DNA from 3 places in the Streptomyces sp. NPDC002088 genome. Region 1 is predicted to be linked to each of the others. Evidence: riboswitches for the same ligand, from Rfam matches in the RefSeq annotation. Region 1 holds a riboswitch; each other region holds the start of a gene.
The links. A riboswitch is a leader RNA that binds a small molecule or an ion and turns the genes downstream of it on or off. The one in region 1 is predicted to bind cyclic di-AMP.

Region 1 (3,377 bases):
CCGCGGATGGCGTATGCTGGTCTTAACGACGCGGGGTGGAGCAGCTCGGTAGCTCGCTGGGCTCATAACCCAGAGGTCGCAGGTTCAAATCCTGTCCCCGCTACTGAAGGCTCAGGGCCGGAATCCAGTTCATGGATTCCGGCCCTGAGTGTTATTCCGGCCCTGAGTGTTGTTGCCGTCCATCGCGGTTGTTGCAATCCATCGCGGCTGTTGTCATCCGGTCGGCCCACACCGCTCGCCCCCCACCCCCACTCCGGCAAACCTGGAACCTTCGTGGCGTGAGCGCGGGAGTTCGCGCGGGACGGCGGGAGACAAGTGGTGCGGCCTGGTGACCTGACGGGCGAGGGCCCACCCGACGAGCCCGCCACCCCCTACGACGACTACCGCGTCGTCCCCTACGCCCGGGCCGGCGGCCGGCTCCCGGCCGACCCGGTGCCCGACCCCGGCCTCGGCGACGAGGCGCCCGTTCCGCCCGTCCCTCCCGGTGCGGGCGGTTCAGGCGGTTCGGGCGACGCGGAGCGGCGGATCTCGTCCGTGCGGGCCCTCCTCCAGATGGTCCCCGTGCTGCTGGCCGTCGGCGGCATCGTCTACGACCTCTGCACCCCCCGCGACTTCACCGCGATCCCCTTCTTCACAGCCGCCCCCCTGGTGGCAGCCCCGCTGTACTCCTTCGTCGGCACCGTCGTCACGGGGGCCGCCGCCTTCGTCGCCGCGTACGCCGTACACGCCAGGTTCGGGCTGAGCCCGGACGCGGACATGGTCACCGAGGTCGTCACCGTGGCCACGGTGGCCGCCATGGCCGCGGTCATCAACCGCGGTGTGCGCCGCGGCGACCAGCGGCTCGCCAGCGCCCGCGAGATCGCCGAGGCCGCCCAGCGCGCGGTGCTGCCCGAGCCCGCCGGGCAGATCGGCGGGTACGACATCGCGGCCCGCTACGAGGCGGCCCAGGCAGACGCCTTCATCGGCGGCGACCTGTACGCGGTGCAGGACAGCCCGCGCGGGGTGCGCCTCGTCGTCGGGGACGTACGGGGCAAGGGGATGGGCGCGGTGGCGGCCGTGGCCGTCATCATCGGCGCCTTCCGGGAGGCCGCCGAGCAGGAGGCGACGCTGGAGGCGGTCGCGCAGCGGCTGGAGCGGGCGCTGGCGCGCGAGGGCACGCGGCGCGACGGGCTGGACGCCTTCGAGGGATTCACCACCGCCGTACTCGCCGAGTTCCCGCACGGCGACGGGGTCGTCCGGATCCTCAACCGCGGGCATCCGCCGCCGCTGCTGCTGCACCCGGACGGCACCGTGCGCACGCTGCTCGCCCGCGAGCCGGCCCTGCCGCTCGGCATGGGCGAGCTGGGCACCTGGCCCGACCACGCGGACGAGGCCGGCTTCCCGAGCGGCGCCACCCTGCTCCTGCACACCGACGGCGTCTCCGAGGCCCGCGACGCCTACGGCCGCTTCTACGACCCCGAGGAGCGGCTCGCGGGCCGCCGCTTCCGCGACCCCGAGGCGCTGCTTGCCGCCCTCGCGGAGGACGTGCGCCGGCACTCCGGGGGCGGGATGACGGACGACATGGCGCTGCTCGCCGTACGACGGCCGTGACCGATGGCCGGGTACCCACCTCCGTGACCGGGAGTGACCGGACGACCCCCCTGCGCATAACATCTGAGTCACCATCAAAACCTGTGTGTTTCCTGAGGTGTTCCCGCGGGGGCGCGCAGGGGGCGCAAATGAGGGGTAACTCGCCCGATTTCCGCCGGTCATGGCCTGTAAGTCCAGGCCGAAAATGTTAATGATCAAGCAGAACGGCTTGGAATCACGCCCCCGGGTCTATTAACGTTCGATAACGCAGCGCGGTCGTCCCAGCCGTCACAAGAGACGGCTCCGTGCGCACGCGCCGAATCCCGCAAGGGAACCGGGGAACCACCACCTTGGGGTGAATCGCACGGACACCGCCGTGAAAAACGGGCGGTATACGCGCGTAGGAGACCTTCCTGCTCCGAACCCGTCAGCTAACCCGGTAGGCGAGAAGGAAGGAAAGGAGCACGCCCACGTGGCGTCCAACCGGCCTGCCCCAGAAGCCCCGTTCGTGCCGAGTCAGCGCAGCACCGAGCCCTTCGGCTACGGCAGCTACCGCACCGACGAGGGCCAGTGGGAGGAGTGGAACCCCACCGAGGAGTCCCTCGCCCCCGTACGCGGCCGGCATCGCGTCGCCAAGCAGCGCGGCGGACTCGCCCGCAGCTCCACCGTCCTGGGCGTCGGCGTCATAGCCGCCGTCGGCGCGGGCGGCATGGCCAGCGCCAACACCGGCAAGCCGCCGGTGTCCATCTCCATGCCCGACCTGCCCTCCGTCGGCTCCTTGCTGTCCGACGACGACTCCGCGGACTCCGCCAAGGGCTCCGCGACCCCGCTCAGCAGCATCGGCGTGACCTCCGCCGACACCGCCCAGGGCGCCACCGACGCCGGCGAGGCGCTGCGCAGCCGCATCATGGCCCAGGCCGAGCAGCAGCAGGACCAGGTCGAGACCAAGGCCGCCGCCGCCGAGGCCGCCGCGGCCGAGAAGGCGGCTGCCGACGCGGCCGCCAAGGCCGAGCAGGAGGCGGAGGCCAAGGCCGCCGCCGCCAAGAAGAAGGCGGAGGAGGAGGCCGCGAAGAAGGCCGAGGCCGAGCGCCTGGCCGAGCTGGCCAAGCAGTACACGCTGCCGACCTCCTCGTACACGATCACCTCGACCTTCGGCGAGGCCGGCTCGATGTGGTCCTCCGGCTACCACACGGGCCTCGACTTCGCCGCGCCCACCGGGACGCTCATCAAGGCGATCCACAGCGGCACGATCACCGAGGCGGGCTGGGCCGGCTCCTACGGCTACCGCACGATCCTCACCCTCGACGACGGCACCGAGCTGTGGTTCTGCCACCAGTCGTCGATCAGTGTCAGCGTCGGACAGAAGGTCACCACGGGCGACGTCATCGGCCGCGTGGGCGCCACCGGCAACGTCACGGGGCCGCACCTCCACCTCGAGGTCCACCCGGGCGGCAGCGCGGACGGGATCGACCCGATGGCCTGGCTGAGAGGCAAGGGACTCACCCCCTGAGGCATCTCCTGAGGCATCCCCTGAGGGTGGTCGCCTTCCTTTGATCCCCCTGGTTCCCTGATCTCCTGATCCCCGGCGGCCCTGACGACACCCCCCGACGTCAGGGCTGCCGGTCTTTGCCGGTTTCCGGATTTCCGGGTAAATGCGGAATGCAGGCTTCTGGTGCGGGTGTTGAAGTTGAGCATGACTTCTCTTCGCAAGCTCGGCTCCTCCGACCTCGAGGTCTTCCCGCTCTCCCTCGGCGGCAACGTCTTCGGCTGGACCGCCGACGAGGCCCAGTCCTTCGCCGTGCTCGACG
Region 2 (3,377 bases), on a different contig from region 1:
ATCAGCGCCGCCGTCCTGGCCGTCGGCGGCTGGCACGACCCGTACCGCGACACCGTCCTGCGCCTGGTCGAACACCTCCCCGCCGACCGGGTACGCGGCCTGATCGGCCCCTGGTCGCACCAGTACCCGGACCGCGGCCTGCCGCCGGGCCCGGCGATCGGCTTCCTCCAGGAGACGCTGCGCTGGTGGGACCACTGGCTGAAGGGCCGGGAAACGGGCGCCCTCGACGTACCGCTCCTGCGCGCCTACGTGAGCGACTCCCACCCTCCGGCCACGGTGTACGAGACGCTGCCGGGCCGCTGGGTCGGCGAGCCGGCCTGGCCCTCCCCCTACGTGACGACGGTCACGTACCAACTCGGGGGCGCCCCTGTGCTCGTACGGTCCCCGATGCACACCGGAGTCGACGCGGGCCGTTTCCTCCCCTTCGGCGACGACGCCGACCTCCCGCCCGACCAGCGCGAGGAGGACGGGCGCTCGGTGTGCTTCGAGTTCGCGGTGGCGGAGGAGACCTGGGTGCTGGGACGGCCGCGGGTGCGGCTGCGGCTGGCCTCCGACGCACCGCGCGGCCAGGTGATCGCCCGGGTGTGCGACGTGGCGCCAGACGGCTCGTCGACCCTGGTCACGCGCGGCGTACTGAACCTGTCGGCGCGGTTGGGCCGGGACCGGTCCGTGCCGTGGCCCCCGGGCGCCACGGAGGACGTGACCTTCGAGCTGACCGGGATCGGCCACGCCTTCCCGCCCGGCCACCGCATCCGCCTCGCCGTCTCCTCGGCGTACTGGCCGTGGATCTGGCCCGAGCCCGGTTCGGCGGCGGGCCTCACCCTGGACCCGGCCGGCAGCGCCCTCGAACTGCCCGTGCGCACAAGGCAGTCGGCGGACATCCTGTTCGAGGAACCCGAGCAGGCCGATCCCCTGGGAGTGAACTTCCCCGCCACCCTCGAAGAGCCACGTCCCGCACGCCTGGCCGTACGGGACGTGGCGAAGGGCGAGTGGCGACTGGAGGTCGACCCGCGCTACGGCGGCACGCGCGTGTACCCCGACGGGCTGGAGTTCACCGAGGACGCGCTGGAGACGTACACGATCCAGGAGAGGGACCCCCTCTCCGCCCGCACCCGCTCCGACTGGTCAATCCGCCTGCACCGCCCCGACCTCATGTGGGACACGACGGTCCGGACCCGCTCGGAGATCGGCTGCGACGGGGCGGACTTCGTCACCTCCGACGAGGTGATCTGCACGGAGGGTGGCGAGGTGGTGTTCCACCGGACGTGGGAGAAGCGGGTTCCCCGGAACCCCTGAACGCCCGAAACGCCCTGAATACCCTGAACACCCAAAATATCCGAAATGCCGGTGACCCTCGCACCCCCGGAACGCCCCGAAACCCCCATACACCAGTGCCCGATTTGCCGTGATTGCTAGATGAATTCCTCTTAGCGGTAAATGCTCTACGGGCTGACAAACAGTGAGTTGGGTCACGCGAGCCGACAGGTGGTCACACTCCCCACCCACCCCCCGTTTCCCTTTCGCCGCAAGCGAGTTGCCCCTTGGCGGCTGCAAAGGATCAAGTAGCCCAAATGCCTCAGACCAAGGTCAACTGGGGTGAGGTGTGATTCCGACACTTGTTTCGGACATGTGCTCTCGCATACGTTCCGGCCTGTCGGGTGGACGCCTAATCCTGCCGCCGCCCAACACCACCATCAACGAACTCACTCGTAGGGCAGGAACGGGGGACCCAGGTAAGCCGCCGGACCGGGCATCGCACCGGAACGGCTAGGGGTTAAGTCGTGTCGCCGCAGGGCGGCGCGGCCGGGCACCTCCCCGCCCGAACCCGACAGCTCACCTCGTAGGCGCCGGAGAGGAATTCAGACATGATCGCTGCCGGTCAGAACCGTCGCGCCCGTCTCGTCCGCACCCTCGCCGTCGCCGGTACCGGCGCGGCCGTGCTCGCCCTTCCGCTCCTCGGGGCGGCCAGCGCCTCCGCGGCCACCACCACGTCCGTGACCGCCGCCCCGGCGGCCGCGACGACGTACACCAACAACCTCGACGGCTGGATCCGGGAGTCCCTCGCCGTCATGGCGCAGCACGGCATCCCCGGGACCTACAACGGCATCTACCGCAACGTGATCCGCGAGTCGTCCGGCAACCCGGCCGCCATCAACCTCTGGGACTCCAACGCGAAGAAGGGCATCCCGTCCAAGGGCCTGCTGCAGGTCATCGACCCGACGTTCAACGCGTACCACGTGTCCGGCACGTCGTTCAACATCTACGACCCGGTCGCGAACATCACGGCCGCCTGCAACTACGCCGCCGCCCGGTACGGCTCGATCGACAACGTGTTCGGCGCGTACTGACCGGTCCCGTCAGTAGAAGAGTCTCTCGAGGACGACGGCGATGCCGTCGTCCTCGTTCGACAGGGTGACCTCGTCGGCCACGGCCTTGAGTTCCGGATGGGCGTTGGCCATCGCCACGCCATGAGCGGCCCAGTCGAACATCGGGATGTCGTTGGGCATGTCGCCGAAGGCGAGGGCCCGTTCGGCGCCTAGGCCGAGGCGCTCGGCGGCCAGCGCCAGGCCGGTCGCCTTGGTGACGCCGCACGGCTGGAGCTCGACGGTCCCCGGCCCCGACATGGTGACCGTCGCCAGCGAGCCCACCACGGAGCGGGCCGTCACTGCCAACTCGTCGTCGGTCAGGGCGGGATGGCGCAGCAGGACCTTGCTGATGGGCTCGCCCCACAGGTCTTCGCGCCGCCCGACCCGTACCGCGGGCAGGGTCGGGTGGGGCATCAGGTAGCCGGGTTCGATGAGCGTGAGGCCGTCGGCCCCGTCCTGGTCCACGGCCGCGTACACCTGCCCCACCTCGGCCTCTATCTTGCCGAGCGCGGTCTCGGCCAGCTCCCGGTCCAGGGTGACCGACCACAGCAGACGGTCCGCGCCGGCGTCGTACAACTGCGCGCCCTGCCCGCACACCGCGAGCCCCTTGCAGCCGAGGTCGTCGAGCAGCGGCCGCACTCTCGGAGCCGGGCGTCCCGTCACCACGAGGTGCTGGGCGCCGGCCTCCGCCACCCGCGCGAGCGCGGCGAGAGACCGGTCGGAGAGGGTGTCGTCGCCGCGGAGCAGCGTTCCGTCCAGGTCGGTGGCGATGAGTGAGAATGCGAGGGGAGCGGCCATGATCAGAGAATACGGACACCGCGCCCCCTCGACTCACCTCCGTTTTCAGCCCCAAGTGGTGCCCGCGGGCTCCTTGATGGTGGTGTTGATGCGGTTGAACATGTTGGTGACCGAGATGGTGAGGATCAGCGCGGACAGCTCCTTCTCGTCGAAGTGGTCGGCCACCTCGTCCCACAGTGCGTCCGGCACGGACTCCTCGGACCGGTCGGCGAG
Region 3 (3,377 bases), on a different contig from region 1:
AGAAACGCAGCCGGTGCGCGACGCTCGAGCGCTCGGTGTGCAGCGCCGTGATCGCCCGCGCGCGCTCACCGTCACCGCGCGCCACCGCGTCCACGATCGCGCCGTGCTCGGTCCAGGACTCCACGGGGTTGGCCGGCGCCTCGACCGCGTACATCCAGGCGATCTTGTGCCGCAGCTGGGTGAGCGTGGAGGTCAGGGCTTGACTGCCGGACGCCTGCGCGAGCGTCTCGTGGAACCAGCCGCCCAGGGAGCGCAGATCCTCGCTGTTGCCCCGCCTGGCCCGCTCCTGGCCCAGCCGGACGAGGCCGCGCAGCACCTTCAGATGGGCCTCGGTACGTCGCTGGGCGGCCCGAAAGGCGCCGAGGGGCTCCAGGAGCATGCGCATCTCCAGCAGGTCGGAGGCCTCCAGCTCGGTGGGCTCCGCGACGCACGCGCCCGCGTGCCGACGGGTCACCACGAAACCCTCCGCCTCCAGGGTGCGCAGGGCCTCCCGGACGGGGACGCGCGAGACGCCGTAGCGGCGCGCGAGGAGTTCCTCGGTGAGCCGGCTGCCGCGCTCGTAGACACCGGCGACGATGTCGTCCCGGATCGCCGTGCATACCGAGTGCGCCGGAATACGCATGACCGACCTCCGCCTTAATCCCCGTGAAACGTCGCCGATTGACGTGCGTTCAGTGACTCTATTGCAATCAGCTGCAATTTCCGACGGGAGGCCGGAATCCAGGGATATTTTTTGGACAGCGGGGCCTCTGAAACGCCGAAAGCCCCGGCTCGGGGGGCCGGGGCTTCGGTATGTCTCGCCGTCCGTTGTCGGACGTTCACGCCGGGCGAGCGTCAGATGTTGACACCGTGCTTGCGGAGGTAGGCGACGGGGTCGATGTCCGAGCCGTACTCAGCGGTCGTACGGGCCTCGAAGTGCAGGTGCGGGCCGGTGACGTTGCCGGTCGCACCGGAGAGGCCGATCCGCTCGCCCGTGGTGACCTTCTGGCCCACGGAGACGCCGATGGACGACAGGTGGCCGTACTGGGTGTACGTGCCGTCGTTCATCCTGATGACGACCTGGTTGCCGTACGCCCCGCCCCAGCCTGCCTCCACGACGGTGCCGTAGCCGACCGCGTGGACGGAGGTGCCGCTGGCGGCGTGGAAGTCGATGCCGGTGTGGCTGCCGGAGGACCAGAGCGAGCCGCCGCTGAGGTAGCCCGTGGACACGTAGGAGTGGGAGATCGGCGCCACGAACGTGTTGAGGCGCTTGCGCTCGGCCTCGCGGGCGGCGCGCGCCTTGGCCTCGCGCTCCTTCTTGGCCTTCTCCGCGGCCTTCTTGCGGGCGGCCTCCTCGGCCGCCTTCTGCTCGGCGGCCTGCTTCTGGGCGGCGGCCTGGGCGCCGATCTGCTCGGCGACCCAGTCGCCGATGGTGATGACCGGGGTGAGGCCGGTCTGCTCGACGGAGTTCTCGGCGGCGAGCGCGGGGGCGGCGAGGGTGCCCATGACGCCGGTGGTGGTGAGGGCCGCGATGCCGGCTGCCTGAGCGCTGGTGCGCTTCATCCGGCCGGGACGACGGTGCTTCCCGGGGGCGCACATGAACGCCATGTAGTGGCTGGTCCTTTCCTTCCCTCTCGCCTACCGGGTTAGCTGACGGGTTCGGAGCAGGAAGGTCTCCTACGGACCCCCTCGCGGCACGCGCGGGCGTCCGATTCACCCCAGGGACTGCGATTGGGTCCCCGGCTCCCCTGGCTTGCGCCGTACGGGGACTCGGCGATGGCTGTCCGCTGCCGCGGGCGCGGCGCACTGCCTGACGAACAGCCCGGACGACCGTACGGGCGCCGTCTTTCAATCCTCAAACGGATCAGAGCTTTTGTAGCGCATGCCACAGGGCAGACAGGTAACTCTCCCTCAATTCGGACATTCTCCGGACATTGAGGGGCCCTGGCGACTCATCAGTCACCAGGGCCCCTACGCGCGCGTGCCTCTGCTCTGCCTCTGCTTGGCTTCTGCTTGGCTTCTGCTTGGCTTCTACTCGGCGGACACGACGGTGACTTCACCGATACCGAGGGCCTCGACGGGCTCCTTGATCTGCGCTGCGTCGCCGACGAGGATCGTCACCAGACGGTCCACGGGGAAGGCGTTCACGGCCGCCGCGGTGGCCTCCACCGTGCCGGTCGCGGCGAGCTGCTGGTACAGCGTCGCCTGGTAGTCGTCGGGCAGGTGCTGCTCGACCTGGTCGGCCAGCGTGCCCGCAACGGCCGCCGCCGTCTCGTACTTCAGCGGCGCCACACCGACGAGGTTCTGCACGGCGACATCCCGCTCGGCGTCGGTCAGGCCCTCCGCGGCGAGCGTGCGCAGCACGGTCCACAGGTCCTGCAGGGCGGGACCGGTGTTGGGGGTGTCCACGGAGCCGCTGATGGCGAGCATCGCGGCGCCCGTAGCCCCTCCGGGGGACGAGGGGGCCGCCGACCTGAGGACCTGCCCGAACGCGCGCACACCGTAGGTGTAGCCCTTCTCCTCGCGCAGGACGCGGTCCAGACGGGAGGTGAGGGTGCCGCCGAGGCAGTACGTGCCGAGCACCTGTGCGGGCCACACGCGGTCGTGCCGGTCGGCGCCGGTGCGGCCGATCAGCAGCTGCGTCTGGACGGCGCCGGGGCGGTCCACGATGACGACGCGGCCGGTGTCGTCGGCACTCACCGGCGGCACGGGGCGGGGCTCGGCCGAGGAGCCCGTCCAGGCGCCCAGGGTGTCGCCCAGCAGCTCGTCCAGGTCGATGCCGGCGAGGTCACCGACGACCACGGCGGTGGCCGTGGCGGGGCGGACGTGCCGGTCGTAGAAGACCCGCACGGCCGCGGAGTCGATCTTCGCGACCGTCTCCTCGGTGCCCTGGCGCGGGCGCGACATGCGCGAGGTGGCCAGGAACAGTTCCTTGGAGAGCTCCTTGGCGGCACGGCGGGCGGGGTTGGCCAGCTCGTGCGGGATCTCATCGAGCCGGTTGCGGACCAGCCTCTCGACCTCGCTGTCCGCGAACGCGGGCGCCCTGAGGGCGTCGGCGAGCAGGCCGAGCGCCTTGGCCAGGCGAGACGCCGGGACTTCGAGGCTCAGGCGTACGCCGGGGTGGTCGGCGTGCGCGTCGAGGGTGGCTCCGCAGCGCTCCAGTTCGGCGGCGAACTCCTCGGCGGAGAGCTTGTCGGTGCCCTCCGAGAAGGCCCGCGCCATGATCGTGGCCACGCCGTCGAGACCGGCCGGTTCGGCCTCCAGGGGCGCGTCGAGGAGCACCTCGACGGCGACGACCTGCTGGCCGGGCCGGTTGCAGCGCAGGAGGGTCAGGCCGTTGTCCAGGGTGCCGCGCTCGGGCGCCGGGAAGGCCCAGGGCCTGGCCTCGCCCGGCCGGG

Region 2: it holds a riboswitch for cyclic di-AMP, as region 1 does, so the genes downstream of both, ABT114_RS17100 (transglycosylase SLT domain-containing protein) here and ABT114_RS07240 (M23 family metallopeptidase) in region 1, are expected to answer to the same signal.
Region 3: it holds a riboswitch for cyclic di-AMP, as region 1 does, so the genes downstream of both, ABT114_RS31585 (M23 family metallopeptidase) here and ABT114_RS07240 (M23 family metallopeptidase) in region 1, are expected to answer to the same signal.

Annotation. Positions count from the first base shown of each region.
Region 1 covers NZ_JBEOXO010000002.1:750,471-753,847, forward strand. The annotation lists tRNA gene ABT114_RS07230 (tRNA-Met) at 30-103, shown strand; gene ABT114_RS07235 (PP2C family protein-serine/threonine phosphatase) at 319-1,590, shown strand; cyclic di-AMP (ydaO/yuaA leader) riboswitch at 1,874-2,030, shown strand; gene ABT114_RS07240 (M23 family metallopeptidase) at 2,042-3,079, shown strand; gene ABT114_RS07245 (aldo/keto reductase) at 3,263-3,377, shown strand, end outside.
Region 2 covers NZ_JBEOXO010000007.1:133,604-136,980, reverse strand. The annotation lists gene ABT114_RS17105 (CocE/NonD family hydrolase) at 1-1,296, shown strand, start outside; cyclic di-AMP (ydaO/yuaA leader) riboswitch at 1,691-1,862, shown strand; gene ABT114_RS17100 (transglycosylase SLT domain-containing protein) at 1,866-2,348, shown strand; gene ABT114_RS17095 (HAD family hydrolase) at 2,358-3,164, opposite strand; gene ABT114_RS17090 (carboxymuconolactone decarboxylase family protein) at 3,210-3,377, opposite strand, start outside.
Region 3 covers NZ_JBEOXO010000018.1:9,322-12,698, reverse strand. The annotation lists gene ABT114_RS31590 (GntR family transcriptional regulator) at 1-622, opposite strand, end outside; gene ABT114_RS31585 (M23 family metallopeptidase) at 835-1,587, opposite strand; cyclic di-AMP (ydaO/yuaA leader) riboswitch at 1,600-1,765, opposite strand; gene ABT114_RS31580 (M16 family metallopeptidase) at 2,011-3,377, opposite strand, start outside.